Regions from separate parts of the Streptomyces sp. NBC_00691 genome, predicted to be linked through region 1. Evidence: predicted binding sites of a transcription regulator. Region 1 holds the regulator's gene; the other holds the start of a gene.

The links. Region 1 encodes HspR, which represses chaperone genes until heat shock. Its sites were predicted from a motif close to TTGAGNNNNNNNNNCTCAA; they were not measured.
Region 2: the regulator HspR is predicted to act here: its motif matches at 6,377-6,395, upstream of lon (endopeptidase La).

What each region holds. Positions count from the first base shown of each region.
Region 1 covers NZ_CP109007.1:3,887,828-3,895,775, forward strand. Annotated here, with positions in the region: gene clpB (ATP-dependent chaperone ClpB) at 1-2,313, opposite strand, end outside; gene OG392_RS17440 (pyridoxamine 5'-phosphate oxidase family protein) at 2,436-2,840, shown strand; gene OG392_RS17445 (hypothetical protein) at 2,957-3,277, opposite strand; gene OG392_RS17450 (hypothetical protein) at 3,274-3,537, opposite strand; gene OG392_RS17455 (helix-turn-helix transcriptional regulator) at 3,645-4,649, shown strand; gene OG392_RS17460 (hypothetical protein) at 4,694-5,167, shown strand; gene OG392_RS17465 (heat shock protein transcriptional repressor HspR) at 5,252-5,695, opposite strand; gene dnaJ (molecular chaperone DnaJ) at 5,700-6,881, opposite strand; gene grpE (nucleotide exchange factor GrpE) at 6,939-7,592, opposite strand; gene dnaK (molecular chaperone DnaK) at 7,592-7,948, opposite strand, start outside.
Region 2 covers NZ_CP109007.1:5,416,656-5,424,603, forward strand. Annotated here, with positions in the region: gene OG392_RS24695 (MFS transporter) at 1-40, opposite strand, end outside; gene OG392_RS24700 (hypothetical protein) at 362-973, opposite strand; gene OG392_RS24705 (hypothetical protein) at 970-2,298, opposite strand; gene OG392_RS24710 (ABC transporter ATP-binding protein) at 2,295-3,137, opposite strand; gene OG392_RS24715 (zf-HC2 domain-containing protein) at 3,134-4,177, opposite strand; gene OG392_RS24720 (RNA polymerase sigma factor) at 4,174-4,806, opposite strand; gene OG392_RS24725 (hypothetical protein) at 4,850-5,440, opposite strand; gene OG392_RS24730 (GNAT family N-acetyltransferase) at 5,634-6,287, opposite strand; gene lon (endopeptidase La) at 6,418-7,948, shown strand, end outside.

The DNA.
Region 1 (7,948 bases):
GTCGAGGGCGGAGAAGACCACCAGGTCGTCGAGCCGGTTCAGGAACTCCGGCTTGAAGCTGGCCCTGACCACGTCCAGGACCTGCTGCTTCTTCACGTCGGCGGGGGTGAGCGGGTCGACGAGGTACTGGCTGCCCAGGTTCGACGTGAGGATCAGGATGGTGTTGCGGAAGTCCACCGTCCGCCCCTGCCCGTCGGTCAGCCGTCCGTCGTCCAGGACCTGGAGCAGGACGTCGAAGACCTCCGGGTGCGCCTTCTCCACCTCGTCGAGCAGGACCACGCTGTACGGGCGGCGGCGGACCGCCTCCGTGAGCTGGCCGCCCTCCTCGTATCCGACGTAGCCGGGCGGCGCGCCGACCAGCCGGGCGACGCTGTGCTTCTCGCCGTACTCCGACATGTCGATGCGGATCATGGCCCGCTCGTCGTCGAAGAGGAAGTCCGCGAGCGCCTTCGCCAGCTCCGTCTTGCCGACGCCCGTGGGGCCGAGGAAGAGGAAGGAACCGGTGGGGCGGTCGGGGTCGGCGATGCCCGCGCGGGTGCGGCGCACGGCGTCGGAGACGGCCTGGACGGCCTCGGACTGGCCGATCAGCCGTCGGCCGAGCTCGTCCTCCATGCGCAGCAGCTTCTGCGTCTCGCCCTCCAGGAGACGGCCGGCGGGGATGCCGGTCCAGGCGCCGACGACGTCCGCGATGTCGTCGGGGCCGACCTCCTCCTTGACCATCGTGTCCTTGGAGGACTCCTGCTGGGCCTCTGCCTCGCTGGCCTCCTCCAGCTCCCGCTCCAGGGCCGGGATCTCCCCGTAGAGCAGCTTGGAGGCGGTGTCGAAGTCTCCGTCGCGCTGGGCGCGCTCGGCGCGGCCGCGGGTCTCGTCGAGGCGCTCCTTCAGCTCGCCGACCCGGTTGAGGGACTGCTTCTCCTTCTCCCAGCGGGCGGTCAGACCGCGCAGCTCCTCCTCGCGGTCGGCGAGGTCGCGCCGCAGCTTCTCCAGGCGCTGCCTGCTCGCCGGGTCCGTCTCGTTCTTGAGGGCCAGCTCCTCCATGCGGAGCCGGTCCACGGAGCGCTGGAGCTCGTCGATCTCGACGGGCGAGGAGTCGATCTCCATACGGAGCCGGGAGGCGGCCTCGTCGACCAGGTCGATGGCCTTGTCGGGGAGGAAGCGGGAGGTGATGTACCGGTCGGAGAGGGTCGCGGCGGCCACCAGCGCGGAGTCGTTGATCTGCACCTTGTGGTGGGCCTCGTACCGGCCCTTGAGGCCGCGGAGGATCGCGATGGTGTCCTCGACCGTGGGCTCGGCGACCAGGACCTGCTGGAAGCGGCGCTCCAGGGCCGGGTCCTTCTCGATCCGCTCGCGGTACTCGTCGAGGGTGGTCGCGCCGACCATGCGGAGCTCGCCGCGGGCCAGCATGGGCTTGAGCATGTTGCCCGCGTCCATGGAGGAGTCGCCGCCGGCGCCCGCGCCGACGACCGTGTGCAGCTCGTCGATGAAGGTGATGATCTGGCCGTCGCTCGCCTTGATCTCGGAGAGCACGGTCTTGAGGCGCTCCTCGAACTCGCCGCGGTACTTGGCCCCGGCGACCATCGCGCCGAGGTCGAGCGAGACCAGCCGCTTGTTCTTCAGCGACTCGGGTACGTCGCCCTTCACGATCCGCTGGGCGAGGCCCTCGACGACGGCGGTCTTGCCGACGCCGGGCTCACCGATGAGGACCGGGTTGTTCTTGGTGCGGCGGGACAGCACCTGCACGACGCGGCGGATCTCGTGGTCGCGGCCGATGACCGGGTCCAGCTTGCCCTCGCGCGCGGCGGCCGTGAAGTCCGTGCCGAACTTCTCCAGCGCCTTGTACTGCCCCTCCGGGTCGGGTGTGGTCACCCGGCGTCCTCCCCTGCTCTTCTCGAACGCGTCGAGCAGCTTCGAAGCGCTCGCGCCCTGCCCGTCGAGGATCTCACCGGCCTGGCCCCCCTTGGCCGCGATCGCGATGAGGAGGTGCTCGGTGGACAGGTAGTCGTCGCCGAGTTCCTTGGCCTGCCGGTCGGCGTCGGCGATGACCGCGAGGAAGTCGCGGCTGGGCTGCGGGGGCGCGACCGTGGAGCCGGTGACGCTCGGCAGGGCGGCGAGCAGCCGCTCCGCGCCGGTGCGCACGACCGCCTGGTCGGCTTCGACGGCGGCGAGCAGGTCGGTGATGTTCTCGTTGTCCTGACCGGTGAGCAGCGCCAGCAGAAGGTGCGCGGGGGTCAGGTCGGCGTGTCCTTCGGACACGGCGCGGCTGCTGGCCGCGTTGATCGCGTCCCGGCTCCGGTTGGTCAGTTCGGCGTCCACGTGCGGTGCTCCTCCTGGGTTGCTACGGGTCCTCTCCCTTTATGACTCGTCCAGGGTACACAAAGTTGAGTCGAATGCGCTCAAGGTATCGGGGGAGGCTCCGCCCCGGGTAGTTTCCGTGCATGGCGACCGACCCGAGGAACCCCTCCGACTCGTACCTGAGCTTCTGGCGCGAGTACCACATGTGCACCCTGACCACCCCGCGCCCGGACGGCACTCCGCACGTCGTGGCGGTGGGCGTCACGTACGACCCCGAGGGCGGATACGCCCGGGTCATCACGAACAAGCACAGCCGGAAGGTCGCCAACGTCCTGGCGGCGGGCACGGACGGCGCGCGGGTCGCGGTCTGCCAGGTCGACAAGGGCCGCTGGGCCACCCTGGAGGGCGTGGCACACATCCGTACGGAGGCGGACGTCGTCGCGGACGCGGTGGGGCGCTACGCGGAGCGCTACGGGCGCACGCCGGCGGAGAACCCGGACCGGGTCGTCATCGAGATCGCGCTGACGCGGGCGATGGGACGCGCCTGAGAGAAGGGCCCCCGGCCGTACGGGGGCAGCACAACGGCGCCATCGCGTTTCAGGTCCGCGATGGCGCCGCTGTGTGGGGGAAGTGCCGGAGCGATCTACAACGACGGGGGAATCGCTCAGGCACTGCGGGGGGTGGCGGTGATGGTCTCGGGCTCGATCAGCTGGTGGTCACGCTGGTCGAGGTTGACGAAGATCATGCCGTACCGGATGGCACAGCGGATGGGCTGTGGGGCGCCGCGGGGACGGCGGAGGCAGCGGTAGGCGCGGACGTCCTCGTCCTGCTCCCGTGCCACCACGATCGGCTCTCCGAAGAGGGTGATCTTCAGCGCGTCGCCACGGTGGGGGATGGCCGTGGCGAGGTCGACGAAGTGCCACCCTGACCGGTAGGCCGAAGCCATCTCCCGGCGGAACCTGGGGTCGTCCGGCGGCACGGTCACGCCCCCGCGCCCCTGGAAGCGATCTCCCAGGACGGCTCGTAGGGAGCGGCGAGCACGACGTCCCTGGGAGAGCTCTCCCACGAGGGTTCGCCGGGTCCCGCCACCACGTCGTGCGCCGGGTTGCTCTCCCACGAGGGCTCGTCCGGCCCTGCCACGGAATGCGCCGGGGTGCTCTCCCACGAGGGCTCGCCGACGGCGAGTGCGCCGAGAGCAGCCGCCGCAACGGCTATGGCGCTAAGTGCACGAACCATCCTGGTCATGGCCGATCTCCACCTCTTTTGATCACTACCTCCCCCCCGCGAGTAAGACGATGGCTCACTCACGACCCTTTTCACCAGCCAACCCGGGCATCATGTTCCTGTAATTCATGACCCTGAGGGGGGTGCAAATGAGGCGAGAATGCGACGAGTCCGGTCATAAGCACAGTCACGGTGAACTATGCGACGTGGGCAAGGAGCTCTATGCGAGTGCGCTCCGCACCGGCCGCATAGCCCGAACGGACGCCGAAGCCGCCCCCTGCCTGAGGGAACTCTCCCTCCTGCACCCGGACCCGGACGACAGCCAGTGCCTGCGTCCCGTACCGCCGTCGATCGCCCTCAACCAGCTCGTGCACCCCATCGAGCAGGAGATACAGGTCAGACGGCAGCACGCGATAGCCCTCGCGGACGCTTTCGAGCCGTTCATGGCGATCCACACCCAGGATCCCTCCGGCGCCCAGGCGATCACGGTCCTCGAAGGGCTCAGCGTCATCAACGCCGCCCTCGACCGCGCCATCAACGAGTGCACCGAGGAACTCCTCACCATCCAGCCCGGCAGCGGCCGCCGTCCCGAGACCCTCGAAGCCGCCCTGCGCCGCATGGAGCCGCTCCTCGACCGCGGTGTCCGGATGCGGACGCTCTACCAGCACACGGCACGGCACCATCCCGCCACGCTGGCCTACGTCGAACGCGTCGCGCCGTACGGACTCGACCTGCGCACCCTCGAGGAGATCGTCGACCGGCTGATCATCGTCGACCGCAAGGTCGCCTTCGTACCCGCGCGCAGCGACCGTCAGGTCGCCCTCGAACTCCGCCACGAGGGCCTCGTCCAGTACCTCGTCGGCGTCTTCGACCAGTTCTGGCTGCACGGCGTGCCGTGGGAGGACGAGATCCCCTACAGCCCCTCCGTGGACGGCATAGGCGGCGTCCAGCGCTCCATCGCCAAACTCCTCGTCGAGGGCCACGTCGACGAGGCCATCGCCCGCCGCCTCGGCATGAACGTGCGCACCTGCCGCGCCCACATCGCCAAACTCGCCGCCGCCCTCGGCAGCGGCAGCCGGGCCCAGCTCGGCTACCTGATCGCGCAGTCGGGCATCCTCGAGGGAGACAACTGACCAGCCGGACACCTGACCAGCGCCGAACGGGACAACTCGCCACCGTGTACGTACAGATCGACCTCGACGGGCCCGCGGGGACCCTCCGCGTCTCCGGGCACGACCTGCCCACCGCGGAGCTCGTACGGGCCCCCGGGGCCCGCCCCGACACCCACACGCCGATCGGCACCCGCAAGCCCGCCCTGCTCGCGCTGACGGTGGACGGGGAACCCGCCGTGATCAAGCCGGCCCGCGCCCGGCTGCTGCGCCGCTCCTACCGGGTGGACGTCCGCGTCCGCGGCGTCCGCTACCGGCTCGTCCCCTGCTCGCACGTGGACAGCCGGCTCACCCGGAACGGGAAGGCCCTCGGCACCCTGGAGTCCGCCGGGGACGGCAGGGTCGACGCCGACTGGGACCCGGCCGCCGCCCTCACCCCGCTCGACCACACCGTCGGCACCGCCCTCGCCGCCGCGTTCGGCACGGGGGCGGCGCCCTGGTGGGAGACGGTCGGCGACATCGTCGCGGAACTCATCCCGTAGGGACGTCACATGCCCGAGGCCCCCTTCCACAGCTGTGGAAGGGGGCCTCGGGCATACGGGAAGCGCTCGCCGCGCTCCCGGGGGCTACTCGCCGCGCTTCGGACGCCAGACCACCAGCGCGCTCGCCTGCTGCACGTCCTGGTACGGCACCAGGTCGCGCCGGTACGAGGCGTGCACCTGGGCCTCGCGCTGCCGCATCGCCGCCGCCGCGCCGTCGACGGCCGCCGACAGCTCCGCGATCCGGCTCTGCAGCGCCGCGACCTGGTTCTCCAGTTCGATGATGCGCTTGATCCCGGCCAGGTTGATGCCCTCGTCCTGCGACAACTGCTGCACCTGACGGAGCAGCTCGATGTCACGGGCCGAGTAACGCCGGCCACGGCCCGCCGTACGGTCCGGGGAGACCAGACCGAGACGGTCGTACTGACGGAGGGTCTGCGGGTGCAGACCGGAGAGCTGGGCCGCCACCGAGATGACGTACACCGGCGACTCGTCGGTCAGTTCGTACGGATTGCGTCGGCGCCCGTCCACCGGGTCACGCTCCCTTCGCGGCCTGGAACAGCTCCGCCCGCGGGTCCTCGGAGGCGGTCGCCTCGCGATAGGTCTCCAGGGCGTCACGTGCCTTGTCGTCCAGCTCCTTGGGCACCGCGACCTCGACCGTCACGAGCAGGTCGCCGCGCGTGCCGTCCTTGCGGACCGCGCCCTTGCCCCGGGCGCGCATGGTCCGGCCGTTCGGCGTGCCCGCGGGCAGCTTGAGGGTGACCGCGGGGCCCCCGAGGGTCGGGACCTTGATCTCGCCGCCGAGCGCGGCCTCCGTGAAGGAGACCGGCACGGTGACGGTGAGGTTGTCGTCCTTGCGGCCGAAGACCGGGTGGGTGTCGACGTGCACCACGACGTACAGATCGCCGTTCTGCCCGCCGCGCTCCCCCGGCGCCCCCTTGCCGCGCAGCCTGATCTTCTGGTTGTCGGAGACCCCCGCCGGGATGCGGACCTGCATGGTGCGGGAGGACTTGGCCCGGCCGCTGCCCTTGCAGACCTCGCAGGGGTTCTCGGCGATGAGGCCGCGGCCCTTGCAGTCGACGCACGGGTCGGTGAGCGAGAAGCCGCCGCCGCTGCCGCGCGAGACCTGACCGGTGCCGACGCAGGTCGGGCACACCCGGGGGGTGCCGTTCTTGTCGCCGGTGCCCGAACACGCCGTGCACGGCTGCTGGCTGGACATCCGCAGCGGTACGGTCGCGCCCTCGATGGCCTCGGTGAAGCTGAGCGTCACCTCGGACTCGATGTCCTGACCGCGCCGCGGCTGGGTACGGGTGCCCCCGCCGGCGCCGCGGTTGAACAGGCCGCCGAAGACGTCCCCGATCCCGCCACCGCCGCCGCCGAAGCCACCGCCCGCGCCGCCCTGGGTGCCTCCGAAGAGGTCACCCAGGTCGAAGTTGAACGAGCCGCCCGCCCCGGGGGCGCCGGCCCGGAAGCCGCCGTTCCCGAAGAGGGCGCGGGCCTCGTCGTACTCCTTGCGCTTCTTGGGGTCGCCGAGGATGTCGTTCGCCTCGGAGATCTCCTTGAAGCGCTCCTCGGCCTTGGCGTCGTTCTTGTTGGCGTCCGGGTGGTTCTCGCGGGCGAGCTTCCGGTACGCCTTCTTGATCTCGGCCTCGGTGGCGTCCTTGGGGACGCCGAGAACCTTGTAGTAGTCCTTCTCGACGAAGTCCTTCGTGCTCATCGACGTCCCTCCTTCCGGACTGCTCCGGGGTCTGTCACCGCTGTGTGGCTGGTGGCGCTACCCCTCCTCGGGGGCACCGCTCTCCTCGTCAGTGGACGACTTCGCGTCGTCCTTGGCCGGTGCCGCGCCCGGCTGGGGCTCGGCGACGGCCACGCGGGCGGGCCGGATGGTCCGCTCGCCGATCCGGTACCCGGGCTGCAGGATCGCCACGCACGTCGTCTCGGTGACGTCCGGCGCGTACGAGTGCATCAGGGCCTCGTGGATCGTCGGGTCGAAGGGCTCGCCCTCCTTGCCGAACTGCTGCAGACCCATCTTGGCGACGACGGTCTCCATCGATTCGGCCACCGACTTGAACCCGCCCACGAGCTCGCCGTGGTCCCGGGCCCGGCCGACGTCGTCGAGCACCGGGAGCAGGTCGCTCAGGAGGCTCGCGACGGCGATCTCCTTGACCGTGACCCGGTCCCGCTCCACGCGGCGGCGGTAGTTCTGGTACTCGGCCTGGAGCCGCTGGAGGTCCGCGGTGCGCTCCTCGAGCGCCTTGCGTGCCTGGTCCAGCTGCGCCAGCAGAGCGACGTCAGTAGCGTCCCCGGCCGGGGCCGCCCCCTCCGCCTTGTCGGCGGAAGCGGCGGCAGCGGCGGTCTCGGGCTCCTCGGGCGTGCCGTCGGCGGGGACTTCGGGCTTCTCCTCGAAGCCCGGGGTCTCCTCCGACATCAGACAGCGCCGCCCTTCGGCTTGTCCTCGTCCACGATCTCGGCGTCGACGACGTCGTCGTCGGCCTGGGCCTGCTGGCCGGCGCCGGCGTCGCCGCCCGCGGCCTGCGCGCCCTGGGCGTCGGCGTACAGCGCCTGGCCGAGCTTCTGCGAGACGGCCGCGACCTTCTCGGTGGCGGTGCGGATCTCGGCGGTGTCCTCGCCCTTGAGCTTCTCCTTCAGCTCGACGAGCGAGGCCTCGACCTCGGCCTTGACGTCACCGGGGACCTTGTCCTCGTTGTCCTTGAGGAACTTCTCCGTCTGGTAGACGAGCTGCTCGCCCTGGTTGCGGGACTCGGCGGCCTCGCGGCGACGGTG
Region 2 (7,948 bases), 1.5 Mb from region 1:
CGCACAGCACGAACAGGACGCCCCAGGCGCGCCCGCTCATACGGTCCGTACCGGTTCTCGACGGGGATTTCGGAGTGGACACAGAATCGCTCCTTGTGCGCGAAGGAATGGTCGTGGGAATGGGCGGCGCTCTTGTGGCAGGCGCGAGGTGTTCCCATTGAATTCCGCGTGAGAATTCGCCCCGGCAGGGGTGCGGCACAAGGAGAAAGCCGTGCCGCAGGATTTCCACGCGTCGATGTGGAAATCCTGCGGCACGGCGGAGATCCGGGGAAGAAGGCACTTGGAAGTCATCCGGTTACCTCAGGGGTACCGACCCGGCGGGCGGGGTCCTCCGGCGCCGCCCGCCACCCGCTGAGCGGGGTCAGGACTCGCCCGTCACCCGTCGCGCGCCCCGCCACGCGTACAGGCCCGTCCCCGTCACGAGTGCGGCGACGGCCACCGTCCACGCCCCCGCCTGGGTGCCCGGCTGCATCACCCAGGCCCACCACTGCGCATCGCCGCCCGGTGCGGAGGGGGCCGCGAGATAGACCGTGCCCACGAGGAAGGCCGGCGGCAGCCAGCTCAGCCGGGCGCCGACGACGGCCGCGGCGGACGCCGTCACCCCCACGAGACCGAGCGTGTTGCGTACGGCGGCGAGCGCGCCGAACTCCTCCGCGTGCCCCGGCACCGCCAGGGCGAGCAGCGCGACCGCGAGGACCGCCGGGGCCAGCACATGGGCGAGGCGCCGGGGCCACCACGCCCGGACCGCCGTACGGTCCAGCTCGTCGCTCGGCGTGTGGAGACTGGTGCCGATCGCGGCGGCCGCGAGCAGCGGGCCGAGGACGACGACGGGCAGTCGGGCCGTGTGGTCGAGATCCGGCAGCGACTGGAGCCACCAGGCCGCCCAGGCGGCGGCCGCCGCCGTTCCGACGAGGGCGGCCAGGGCGCCGGGCAGGGCGCGGGAGCGCAGATAGAGCAGGGAGGAGTGCTTCACGGGACCGGCACCTCGTCGGGTTGACAGGTGTTCGCCGCCAGATAGCGGCCCAGGTAGTCGCGCTGGTCGGCCGGGGACTTGGCGCGGAGCCGGTCGATGTACGGCTGGGCGGCGGTCGGATCGGGGCCGTAGCCCTCGGGCGTCGGGGCCAGCCACTCGATGACGGCGAGGTTGACGATGCTCGCCCGCTCCGCGTTCGGACCGGTGTTGTCGCCCGGCCGGCACGTGTCCGAGAACAGCCAGGACACCGCCGAGTTGAGATACAGGTCCGGGCGCGGGAGCCGGCCGCGCACCGCGTCCGCCGCCACGTCGGGCAGCGCGACGTCCCCGGGACGAGGGGGCCCGAACGGGCCGCCGACCCAGCGGACCGGGGCACCCGGCAGCCCCTCGAGGCGCGCGTTGAGCGGGGCCAGCGCCGCCGACACGTCCGGCAGCAGGAGCGCGTCCACGGCCGTGAGGCAGATCTGCGGCGTCCCGTCGTCGCAGAGCGGGCGGGCCAGGGCGGGGTCCGGGCGCCACGGGCCCTCGTCCGTCGGCAGGCGCAGGATCGCGGCGGCGGCGGCGACCGCCACGGCCAGCGGGACCAGCGCGAGCGGACGCGACCGCGCCCGGCGGAGCCCGTACGCCAGGAGGACGGTGAGCGCGAGCCCGGCCGTCCACACCATCGACACCGGACCGAACCACCACACCGGCCGGTCCCAGAGGAAGCGGTGCTCGGTGGCGGGGCCGAGCCAGCGGGCCGGGCCCTGGCTGTACGCGCCGACCCCCAGCGCCACGTACCCGGCGATGCCCAGGAGCGGGGCCGTCAGCCGCCAGCGGACCGTACGCCCCACGACATGGCCGAACGCGCCGAGGGCGGCGACGGCGACCGCGTCGGCGGCGAGGAGTTCGAGGAAGGGACGGCCGCCGGAGGCGTACGGCCAGGTGGCGAGGAGACAGACGGCGTCGCCGAGGAGCACGCCCGCGGCCGGCCAGAGCGCCGACGGGGCGACCGCCACGAACAGACGGCGGAGCGGCGGGCGGGGTGCGGACTCCCAGAGGTCCAGCGTGCCGCGGCGGCGGTCCCGGCCGCCCTGCCAGCAGCCCGCCGCCAGCGCGAGCGGCCCGGCGAGCAGCCCGGCGGCCACGTGCAGCAGGTTCGTGGCATCGGCCCAACGGCCCTGCCAGCCGGGTGCCTTGCCGTACATCGTGACGAGGACGGTGAGCAGGACGGCGAGGCCGGTCCAGGGGCCGAGCCCGCGACGCAGCTCGATGAGAACGGGCTTCGTCCCGCGGGCGGCCCGCCCGGCGGCGCGGGGCGGGGGAGGGGTGAGGGTGGTGGTCACCGGAGCGCTCCCTCCGCGGTGTCCGCGGTGTCCGACGTATCTGGGGTGGTCGAGGTGTCCGAGGTGTCCGAGGTGGCGCGATGGGCACGCAGGGCGACCGTGTAGCCCCGCTCGACGGCATGCGTCGTGGAGTCGTTCCCGTCGGCGGGCTCCCCGCCGAGCGCGGTGAGTTCGGCCGTCGAGCCCTGGAAGGCGAGGCGGCCCGACTCGATGAGGGCGACGCCGGTGCAGGCCGCGGCCACGTCCTCCACCAGGTGCGTGGAGACCACCACCGTCGCCTCGGTGCCCAACTCCCGCAACAGCGACCGGAAGTCGACCCGCTGCTCGGGATCGAGACCGGCGGTCGGTTCGTCGAGCAGCAGCAGCTCCGGTTCGTTCACGATGGCCTGGGCGATCCCCGCGCGCCGGACCATGCCGCCCGACAGCGTCTTCATCCGCACGTCGATGCGGTCGGCGAGCCCGACCCGTGTCACCGCGTGCTCCACGGCCGCCGGGACACGGTCGGCCGGCACCTCCTTGAGCCAGGCGACGTAGGCCACGAACTCCCGCACGGTGAAGGACGGGTAGTAGCCGAAGTCCTGCGGCAGATAGCCGAGCCGGCGCCGGATGCCGGTCCGTTCACGGTGGCTGGTGGCGTCCCCGCCGAGCAGCTCCACCCGGCCGGAGGACGGTGCGGCGACGGTCGCGAGGACCCGGATGAGGGAGGTCTTGCCGGCGCCGTTCGGCCCGAGCAGGCCGTGGACGCCGGGACCGAGGGACAGGTCGAGCCGGTCGAGGGCGACGGTACGGCGATGGCGGACGGTCAGTCCGCTCACCGCGACGGCGGTCGAGACGTTCACCGGGACTCCAGGTGGTCGAAGGAGCGGCGCCGCAGCGCGAGGAGGGCCGCGCAGGCCAGCGCGGCGGCGGCCCACCCCCCCTGGGCGGCGGCGCCGGAGAAGTACGGGGCCAGCGCGGTGGCCGAAGCGGCCGTGTCCACGGGCCCGAGCAGCGGGCCGGCGACGGCGAGCAGCCACCCGCCGCCGAGCGTCGCGGCCGCCGCCCGGCAGCCCACGAACGAGCCGAGCGCGAGCGTGGCCAGGGTCAGCGCCAGGCCGGGGAGCAGCCAGGCGGCGGCACCCGGGAAACCGGCCACCGGCGGCAGCAGCGCACCGCCCGCGGTCAGCAGCGGTACGCAGACGGCGAGGACGGCGGCGGTACGGGTGAGCAGGAGCCGAAGCCCGCCGGACGGGGTGGAGGCGGTGATCTCGTGCATCGGGTCGGCGTGACGTCCGTACGAGACGGCGACACCGGCGAGCGGGAGGACGGGCGAGAGCGCGAGCAGCAGACTCCGCGCCCCCTGGACCCCGGCTCCGTGGGCGAGCCCGTAGGCCCCGCCGACGACCAGCAGCACGGCGACCACCCAGGATCCGCGGAGCGCGGGCCCGACGGCCCACCAGAGCCGTGCCCACCGGCCGAGGGGGGTGGGGGTGTGCGCGGCCGGCCCGGGCCTGCGCCCGGGGGACACGGCGGCTGCGAACCGGCGTCGGGGGTGTGCGGGTGCGGGTCGGGGTTCGGGGGACGCGGTGGGTGCGGGCACGGGCACGGGTCGGGGTCCGGAGGCGGTCCCCGGGCGGGGGCTCCGTGCGCCCTCCTTCGCCCGGCCGGGCCCGAGGGAGGCGAGCAGTTCGGCGCGGACGCTCGCGAGCACCGGCCCGGCCGTTCCGGCCCGTACGGCGGCCGAGACGCGGCCCGCGCAGTCCCCGCAGGACTCGACGTGCTTCTCCAGCGACCAGGCGTCGGTCTCGGCGGCGGACCCGTCGGCGTACCGGCGCGCCAGGGCGTCGGAGACGTGCCAGGGGAGGCCGGGGCCGTCCGCGCGGGGGCGCGATGTCGTCATGCGGTGCCTCCCAGGGCGTGGGGGCCGCCGGGCTGGGCCGACCCGAGCGCGGCGCGCAGTTCGCGGCGGGCGCGCAGGGCACGGGTCTTCACCGTGCCCTCGGGTATGCCGAGCAGCCGGGCGGTCTCGCGGGTCGTCAGGCCGTCGACGACGGTCGCCCGCAGGACCTCGGCGAGTTCGGGCGAGATCCGGTCGAGGGCCGCGCCCACCTCCCCGTACTCCAGTCCGGCGAGCACCCGGTCCTCGGCGGAGGACGCGGCGGCGGACGGCTCCGAGGGCACGGCGGCGTGTTCGGCCGCCCGTTCCACGACGCGGTCCGCGCGGGCCCGGGCCCGCTGCGCGTCCACCAGGCGCCGGGCCGCGATCACCCAGATCCAGCCGCCGGCCTCGCCGCGGCCCCGGTGGCCGCCGGCCGAGCGCCAGATCGTGACGAAGGTGTCCTGGAGGACCTCCCGTACGGTCTCCTCGTCCTGGCAGCGCCGGGCGAGGCGCGCGTGCAGCCAGCCGGCGTGCCGGTCGTACAGCACGGCGAGCGCCCCGGAGTCCCCCCGGGCGACCGCGCGCAGCAGCGCCGTGTCGTCCTCGTCGCCCCCGGAGGGGCCTCCCCGTGCGGGGTGCGACAGTCTCACGCCTTCTCTATCGCGCGCGTGCCCCGGTTCGGTTCTCCGGGACTCAGGGGTTCGTGGGCGGGCCGCCCTCCGGGAGGGCGGAGAAGACCCGCTGGAGCGCCGCCGGGCGCTCGCCGTCGGCCGAGACGACGAGGCGGTGGCGGTACGTCACGTAGTACTGGAAGCCGTCGACGACCGGGTCGCCCGTCGGCCGCTCGGGGACCCGGGCGTACGCGGGGTCCTCCAGAGCGGCCCGTAGCTCGGCGGCCTCGGCGGGGGTCTGACGTCCGGTGCGGGGCGCCTCGGTGCCGGAGCGGCTGGTCCACGAGCCGTCGTAGTGGACGACCAGTGTGTTGCGGACACCGGCGAGGCCGCCGTTGACGACGACCTGGACAAGGACCTCGGAGGGGCGGGGGTCCGCCGTGGGGGAGTCGGGAGCCGTGGGGGAGCCCGGCGCCGTGGTGGCTCCCGGGGTCGCCGTCGCGCCCGGGGGCGCGGTCGTCGTCGGGGCGCCCGGCTCGGCCGGTCCGCTCGTCCCCGACGGGGACCCGCCCGGCGCGGGCGGCGTGTCCGCCCCGCAGCCGCTCGTACCGCCGACCAGGACCCCGACCAGAAGCAGGGTCCCGCACCACGTGCCCCGTACGCCTCTCACCATAGACCGAGCATGCCGGGTGACGGGTGCCGCGCGCAGCCGGACGGTCAGGTTCGGCCCCGACCGCCGACCGCCGACCGACCGCCGACCGGCCCCGACCGCCTCCGCCGACCGGCCCCGACCGCCGACCGACCGCCGACCGGTCCCGCCCCCGTATCGCTTCGGGCCCCGCCCCCGTACGCGCCCCCCCCGCCCGTCAGCCGGCCTCGGCCCCGCCGCCGTCCCGGACGATGCCCGTCAGCGGTCCCTGGTAGCGCCAGTCGAGGGAGTCGTACAGCGCGAGGCCGTCCGTGGTCGCGGCGAGCACCCCGGTCTCGGCGCCCGCCTGCGCCGCGGCCGCCTCCAGGGTGCGCATGACGTTGGCCCCGAGTCCGCGCCGCCGGTGCGCGGGATCGGTCTCGATCTGGTCGGCGACGGCGGTGGACCCGGTCGGGGCGATCTGGCCGCGGGCGGCGAGGGTGCCGTCGGGCGCCAGCACGCGGACCCGGATGACACCGTCCCGGACCTCGGTGGTCCGGGCGTACCCCTCGGGCGGGGCCGGCCGGGCGCCGGGGTCCAGCGGCTTGATCATCATGAACCCCGGGTCGTCGGGGACCGTCCAGCCCTCAGTGATCCACGCGCGCGCGTCCTCGGGCCCCGCCATGATCTTGAGCCAGCTGTACGGGGTGGTCAGCCGGGTGCAGAGCGCGCCGACGGTGGCCGCGTCGGGGGCGGGCAGCACATGCCGTACCACGTGCCGGGGCAGCCCCACCTCGATCCGGTGGCCCCAGGGCTCGTCGACGGCGGTCGGGGTGCCACGGGAGACGGCCCAGCCCGCCACCCACGCCGATGTAAGAGCTGCGATATCCATGCAGTCATTACATCGGCCGAAAGTGGCCTGCGGGAGGGTGATCGCTCAGAGCGAACGGGCGTGCGGGAACATTCATGGGCTCACATGCATTGAGTCGGCATAGCTCAACTTGACTGCCGAAGGGGAGATCATGGCTTCCGACTCCAAGCCGTCCGTGCCGCTCACTCTGCCCGTACTGCCGCTTGACGACGAGGTCGTGCTGCCCGGCATGGTGGTGCCGCTCGACCTGTCCGACAACGACGTGCGCGCCGCGGTGGAGGCCGCCCAGGCCGCCGCGCGGTCCGGAGCGGGCAAGCCGCGGGTGCTGCTCGTGCCCCGCGTCGACGGGACCTACGCCGGGACCGGCGTCCTGGGCACCGTCGAGCAGGTCGGGCGACTGTCCGACGGCGACCCCGGCGCCCTGATCCGCGGTCTCGGCCGCGTGCGCATCGGCGCCGGTACGACCGGACCCGGCGCGGCCCTCTGGGTCGAGGGCAGCACCGTCGAGGAGACCCTGCCCGAACCGCTGCCCGGTCAGGTCACCGACCTGATCAAGGAGTACAAGGCGCTCGCCACCAGCTGGCTCAAGAAGCGCGGTGCCTGGCAGGTCGTCGACCGCGTCCAGCAGATCGACGGCGTCGGAGCCCTCGCCGACAACTCCGGATACTCGCCCTTCCTCACCGTCGAGCAGAAGGTCGCGCTCCTGGAGACCGCCGACCCGGTCGCCCGCCTCAGGCTCGCCACCGCCCAGCTCCGCGAGCACCTCGCCGAGCAGGACGTCGCCGAGACCATCGCCAAGGACGTCCAGGAGGGCGTCGACAAGCAGCAGCGCGAGTTCCTGCTCCGCCGCCAGCTCGAAGCCGTCCGCAAGGAGCTCCGCGACCTCAACGGCGAGTCCGGCAAGGACGCGGCGGACGAGTCCGACGACTACCGCGCCCGCGTGGAGGCCGCCGACCTGCCTGAGAAGGTCCGCGAGGCGGCCCTCAAGGAGGTCGAGAAGCTGGAGCGGTCCAGCGACCAGTCCCCCGAGGGGTCCTGGATCCGCACCTGGCTGGACACCGTCCTCGAACTCCCGTGGAACGAGAGGACCGAGGACCGGTACGACATCCGCGGCGCCCGCGCCGTCCTCGACGCCGAGCACGCGGGCCTGGACGACGTGAAGGAACGGATCACCGAGTACCTCGCGGTGCGCAAGCGCCGTGCCGAGCGCGGCCTCGGCGTGGTCGGCGGCCGCCGCGGCGGAGCCGTCCTCGCCCTCGTCGGCCCGCCCGGTGTCGGCAAGACCTCGCTCGGCGAGTCCGTCGCGCACGCGATGGGCCGCGAGTTCGTCCGGGTCGCCCTCGGCGGTGTCCGGGACGAGGCGGAGATCCGCGGCCACCGCAGGACCTACGTCGGCGCCCTGCCCGGCCGCATCGTCCGCGCCATCAAGGAGGCCGGGTCCATGAACCCGGTGGTCCTGCTCGACGAGATCGACAAGGTCGGCTCCGACTTCCGCGGCGACCCCGCGGCGGCCCTCCTCGAAGTCCTCGACCCGGCGCAGAACCACACCTTCCGCGACCACTACCTGGAGGTCGAACTCGACCTCTCGGACGTCGTCTTCCTGGCCACGGCCAACGTCCTCGAAGCGATCCCGGAGGCCCTGCTCGACCGCATGGAGCTCGTCAGGCTCGACGGCTACACGG